2 regions of the Vibrio sp. KUL80 genome follow, and region 1 is predicted to be linked to the other one. Evidence: predicted binding sites of a transcription regulator. Region 1 holds the regulator's gene; the other holds the start of a gene.
What was found. Region 1 encodes MetJ, which represses methionine synthesis genes. Its sites were predicted from a motif close to TTAGACNTNTANANGTCTAA; they were not measured.

Region 1 (3,258 bases):
CTTGGCAATCTCATGACCTGGGTGCTCAGGCAGGCTTGGGTGATAAATCACTTTCACCAATGGTTGCGGCTTAAGAAAATCTAGGATCTGTTGCGAGCTCTCTTCATGGATGCGCATGCGAGCGCCAAGGGTACGAATACCACGCAGCGTCATGTAGCTATCAAATGGCGTGCCCGTCGCACCGATGCAGTTGCCCCACCATGCGAGCTCTTCAGCATGCTCTTCGGTTTTAGTGATCACCACACCGCCAATCACGTCAGAGTGACCGTTGATATATTTGGTCGTTGAGTGAATCACAAAGTCTGCGCCAAGCTCGAGAGGCTTTTGGTACACTGGTGTCAAAAAGGTGTTGTCTACCGCTACCAGCGCACCGACCTTTTTCGCTTTTTCGCACACGGCGGCAATATCGACAACGCGCACAAGTGGATTAGACGGCGTTTCAAGTAAGATCAGTTTTGGCTTTTGCTCAAGCGCGGCATCGAAGGCTTGCTCGTCACTTTGGTCGACAAAGTTAACCTTGAAGTCCCCTTTTTGCGCACGCGTGTTGAACAAGCGGTACGTGCCGCCATAACAGTCATGGGGAGCAATAATCGTGTCTTCTGGACCTAAGAAAGCAGACACCCAAAGGTTGAGTGCAGAAGTACCACAGTTAGTCACTACCGCGCCTTTACCGGATTCCAGCTCATACAGAGCGGTTTCCAACAAACCTCGGTTTGGGTTTCCTGAGCGGGTGTAATCGTAAGTCGGCACTTCCCCAAACGCAGGGAAACCATAGTTAGTAGAGAGATAAATAGGTGGCACCACAGCGTGATGCTGGGTATCCGATTCGATACCAGTACGTACGGCTATTGTCGCTGGCTTCCGATTGCTCATAGAAACTTCCTTTCTCAGATCGCATGGCTAGTTGGTGTAACCACAGTGTCTACTTTTACCGGTAATATGGGAACCGGCAAACGCCACAAACGTTAAAGAATTAACATTGCATTAAAATAAATGTCCACATTCGTTGTCCCACTTTACTTTCCAAAATGTGAGACGTCAACACTTCTAGACGTCTATATGTCTTTGCTTATGGCAGTAAATCCCGCTAAAATTGCAGCATTCTTATTATTACTATTTATGATTAACAGAGCGAAGGTGTGTAATGGCAGATTGGAATGGTGAATACATTAGCCCATATGCGGAGCACGGTAAGAAAAGCGAGCAAGTAAAAAAAATCACAGTGTCTATCCCGCTGAAGGTGCTAAAGGTATTGACCGATGAGCGTACTCGTCGCCAAATCAATAACCTACGCCATGCAACCAACAGTGAACTATTGTGCGAAGCTTTCCTGCACGCGTACACTGGCCAGCCGCTTCCGACCGACGAAGATTTAAGAAAAGACCGTCCTGATGATATCCCAACAGAAGCGAAAGAGCTGATGACGGCGATGGGGATTGAGTTTGAAGCGTTTGATGAAGAGTAAGTATTAAACGGAAATACAAAAGACGGTATTGATACCGTCTTTTTTATTACTTTAAGTTCGTGCTATTACTAGCACCTCTTCTCGTCATCCTTTTTCATTCGTCATCCTCACGAAAGTGAGGATCTTTATCAGCGCGTATGGTGCTCAATTTGTGTGAGTCACTCGCTATGAAAGATCCCCTTTTTCAAGGGGATGACGAAAATGAGACTGGATGATGAGCAACAGCGAAACTAAACAGTGCAGAGCTAACAATAAGCTGTTGAACTATTAAGCCATATAGCTATCAGGCAACTCAATACGCGCCACACCAGATTCAACTGCTGCTTTCGCTACCGCTTTAGCCACACGAGGAAGCAAACGCGGGTCCATTGGCTTTGGAATGATGTAGTCCTTACCAAAGGTCAACGCCTCAACACCTGCGGCATTCAGTACGTCTTGTGGTACTGGCTCTTTCGCTAGCTCACGAATCGCTTCTACCGCTGCCAGTTTCATCTCATCATTAATCTCACTCGCACGCACATCAAGAGCGCCACGGAAGATAAACGGGAAACACAGCACGTTATTTACCTGGTTCGGGTAGTCTGAACGACCTGTACCCATAATTAGGTCATCACGAACCTGATGAGCAAGCTCAGGTTTGATTTCTGGATCTGGGTTTGAACACGCAAATACGATTGGCTTGTCCGCCATCAGCTTAAGCGCTTCTGGTGGCAACAGATCAGGACCGGATACACCTAGGAATAGGTCCGCACCTTCAATCACATCTTCTAGCGTGCGCTTATCTGTGTTGTTGGCAAACAGCTCTTTGTATTCGTTAAGATCGTCACGACGAGTGTGGATCACACCTTTGCGATCCAGCATGTAGATCTTCTCACGCATCGCGCCACATTTGATCAACAGCTCCATACACGCGATCGCCGCCGCGCCTGCACCTAGACAGACAATCGTAGTTTCTTTTAGATCTTTACCCTGAAGCTCGATAGCGTTGAGCATACCTGCTGCAGTAACAATCGCCGTGCCGTGCTGGTCATCGTGGAATACCGGCACATCACAACGTTCGATTAGGCGTCGTTCAATCTCAAAACAGTCTGGCGCTTTAATATCTTCTAGGTTGATACCACCAAAGGTGTCTGAAATGTTCGCAACAGTATCTACGAACTCATCGATAGTGCGGTGTTTTACTTCGATATCAATGGAATCTAGACCCGCGAAGCGTTTAAACAGTAACGCTTTACCTTCCATAACTGGCTTAGACGCCATTGGACCTAGGTTACCAAGACCTAGGATGGCGGTACCGTTAGAGATCACTGCAACCATATTGCCTTTCGCAGTGTATTTATAAACATTCTCGGCATTTTGCGCGATTTCACGTACAGGTTCTGCCACACCAGGGCTGTAGGCCAGTGCGAGATCAGCGGCTGAGTTGGCGGGTTTAGTTAATGCTACTTCGATTTTTCCAGGTACAGGGTTGGCATGGTAATCAAGCGCTTGCTGGCGAAATTCGTCAATTTGATGGTCATCGGACATGGTTAGCTATCCTGCTTTTATAAGACTGATTAGTTACTTAGATGTAATTATGAGTATAAGCCCGTTTATTTTTATTCGCGTTGCTTCTAAAGGGTTACACACACAGAGTGGGGACATTTGAACGGAGAGGAGGTATCTCTGATGTTCATTACTCTGACGAACTAATACTACGCGAGTTTATTAGGCTTTTGAATGGATGGAAGTGATGAAGCGAAGAAAAAAGTAGAGATAGGTAGCACGTTATGCAAGCGGATGTTGACAGGTAA
Region 2 (3,258 bases), 1.1 Mb from region 1:
CAGCTGCAGTTGGCGTGCCAGATGACATAGCAGGTGAGCGAGTTAAACTGTTTGTCGTGGCTAATGGCGCGGTTACTGCAGATGACGTAAAACAACACTGCCGTAAGCATCTAACAGGCTACAAGAGACCAACGATAATTGAATTTAGAGATGAATTACCGAAAACCAACGTCGGTAAAATCCTAAGAAGAGAGCTTCGTGACCAGTAACACGCTTTGATGCATATCTACTATCGAACATAAACTGGCGCAAATCGCCCATCTAAGCCACACTTTATGTGTGGCTTTTCGTTAGTAGGAGACTGCGATGAAAAACGAACTTGATCCCAACAAAGTTCTCAAGGCTTACGATACCATTATGTCTAATGGCACCGAGACTGAACTGGGAAAGATCTACGAAGGGGTAGAGGCCTATTCGGATTATGACGGTTACAACGTTTATATGCGAGGTAATGGCGTAGAACTCTCTATGGGCTTTCACAACACCTATCATCTGGAGTATGACCAAGAGCACCTGCGCGATAGTTTTTTACGTAAGGTAGCAATGTTATCTAAATAACAGCTTCGTACTTTATGATGTGCTAACTACGTCATTGTAGTTAAAAAGAAATGAGCCCCTCTCATTAGGGGCTTTTGCTTGTGCGAGATAAAAAGAGATCTGTGTAGTGCTAACGCTATCCATGACTACTCGTCTTTCGTAAATGCATCTTCACTAAAGTGGTCAAGGTCGTAAGGTGTTTGTTGGTAAACACAGTAGTTTAGCCAGTTAGCAAACAATAAGTGACCGTGACTACGCCAGCTCGCATTCGGCTTGTTGTCTGGATTGTTGTTAGGGTAGTAGTTAATTGGAATAGCTGGCTCCATACCTTCACCCAAGTCTCTCACGTATTCGTTGTGTAACGTATGAGAATCGTACTCAGGGTGACCTGTTACGAATACATTTCGCTTGTCTTTCGTTGCCGCGAGATACACGCCGGCGACATCCGAGGTTGCCAGAATATCGAGATCTGTGTGTGATTCTAAGTACTCTGGTGAAAAGTCAGCATATCGAGAATGCGGGGCTAAGAAGGTGTCATCAAAACCGCGCAGGATAGGGTGGTGCGGGTCATGAATTTCATGGTGATACACACCCGACAGCTTCTCTTTGCGAGTGCGTTTTGGAAGATCGAATAAGAGCTTTAGGCCCGCTTGTGCCGCCCAACAGACATACAGCGTTGAGGTCACATGCTTGCTTGCCCAGTTCATGATGGTTTGCAGGTGCTCCCAATAGATCACGTCTTCAAACTGAACCAAACCAAGTGGCGCACCTGTGATGATGAGTCCATCAAAGTTACGGTTTTTAATCGTTTCAAACTGGCGGTAGAAAGTATCAAGGTGCTCAGTTGGCGTGTTCTTACTTGGTCTATCGTCGATACGAAGCAGCTCGACATCGACCTGCAGTGGGCTATTTGAAAGAAGTCTTAAAAACTGGGTTTCCGTTTCAATTTTCTTTGGCATCAAATTGAGAATCAATACCTTGAGCGGACGGATTTCCTGAGTCGAGGCGCGAGACTCAGACATCACAAAAATGTTCTCTTCACGCAGGACGTTAGAGGCAGGTAGTTGATCGGGAATCTTAATTGGCACAGCTTTCTCCCTAAGCTCTGTTTGGTCTTCTGGACGTCTATACTTCTAAAGTTAACGCAAACGTTTTTGCTTGTCGATAGTTAATTTTAGCTCAGGTGTCATCAGTTGAATGCAATACGTCATGACGTACATGGGTGAGACAGGGTACAATCACGGCACTTTCTATATTTTGCGGTGAACTTGTTTGAAACTCACGTTAATTCGCGGTCTTCCAGGTTCTGGAAAGAGTACCTTGGCGAAAACCCTCGACGCGCTGCACTTCGAAGCTGATATGTATTTTATCAATGAAAAAGGTGAATATTGTTACGATGGGGATAGGATTGGCGAAGCACATGAATGGTGTCAGCAGCAGGTCGAGAAAGCATTGGCGGCTAACCAAGACGTGGTTGTTGCCAATACCTTTGTTCGCTTGTGGGAAATGAAGGCATATAAAAATTTAGCCAAACGCTACAAGGCCGACTTGGACATCATTGTTTGTAACCAGCGTTACCCAAATGTACATGGCGTGAGTGACATCGTCATCGCCAAGATGCAAAAACGTTGGCAAGACTAACCTTATTCACTTTAAAACAGAAAAATCTAATTATGGCAAAACGCTCTCCAGTCATCGAAATGACGTCGTACGGCATCTATTCCACATGGGATTCCGGATCAAAAGATCTTCCTAAAATACAAGACTTTACAACCATAGTGCCAGCGGATGAACATATTGAGTTTGGTTTCATCGTCAACATCAAAAAGGCCAAAGGAGAAAAGGTGCGCTATTGCATCTATCATCCGGGTGTTCTTAGCAAAAAAGGACAGGTCCTTGCTCCATTTGACGGTGAAGAGCACGTAGGCAGCAATGATTGGGATTTCTACCTAGGCGATACGATTCAGCTACTTCATCCTATAGACGGACTGGAGAGTAACCTCGGTGAGTGGCATATGGTCATTGAGATGCAAGGCAAAGTGATTGCTGAGAAAAAATTCAAAGTGACGGCAAGAGATGAAGGTCAGTTTTGGAAAAATCGCGGTTTCTAATCACAATTCGCCTTAATAGCTTTGTTCACCGCGTTGAAGACAAATCGGCGGTTTTGGCGTGTGCTGCAGATAGTGGTTGCACGCTAAAACGTATACGTCGCTCTCGCAATTGGACGTTGACCGGAGAAGCTACCCAACTAACCAAGTTTGCGCTTGAGTCTAATGTCGGGTGGATATCCGTTGCGGTTGATAAAGCCCTTGAAGGCTATAAATCACCGATTCAAGAAGTGCTGGAAAAAGACCCAGAAATAACCGTTGCGGATCTGATGTTTCAGTCTGGCTGCACACTTGCCGAAGCGCGCACTGCAATCGATGAGTTTGAGGACTTATAAAAAAACCGCGTTGTTCTTATTAGTTAAAAGTACAACGCGGTTTTGAGCTTTCTACTGCTTTGGCAATTACGCAGTCACGTAAGAAATCACAAAGTCAGTGATCTTAACCATGTCTTCTACTGCGATAAACTCCTCAGTCGTGTGAACTTTCGACATACCAGTAGATAGGTTAACTGTTGTTAGACCTTTCTCGTTGAAGTTGTTCGCATCGCTACCACCGCCAGTGTGTTTGGTGTTTGCTTCAATACCGTTAGCTGCAAATACTTCTTTGATCTTCA

Region 2: the regulator MetJ is predicted to act here: its motif matches at 1,655-1,674, upstream of metA (homoserine O-succinyltransferase MetA).

What each region holds. Positions count from the first base shown of each region.
Region 1 covers NZ_AP045841.1:290,428-293,685, reverse strand. The annotation lists gene AC6I8U_RS01340 (O-succinylhomoserine (thiol)-lyase) at 1-873, opposite strand, end outside; gene metJ (met regulon transcriptional regulator MetJ) at 1,145-1,465, shown strand; gene AC6I8U_RS01330 (malic enzyme-like NAD(P)-binding protein) at 1,733-2,992, opposite strand.
Region 2 covers NZ_AP045841.1:1,440,120-1,443,377, forward strand. The annotation lists gene AC6I8U_RS06600 (AMP-binding protein) at 1-209, shown strand, start outside; gene AC6I8U_RS06605 (DUF3081 domain-containing protein) at 307-558, shown strand; gene metA (homoserine O-succinyltransferase MetA) at 684-1,625, opposite strand; gene AC6I8U_RS06615 (AAA family ATPase) at 1,810-2,178, shown strand; gene AC6I8U_RS06620 (DUF3859 domain-containing protein) at 2,211-2,648, shown strand; gene AC6I8U_RS06625 (ribosome recycling factor family protein) at 2,627-2,980, shown strand; gene AC6I8U_RS06630 (M20/M25/M40 family metallo-hydrolase) at 3,047-3,258, opposite strand, start outside.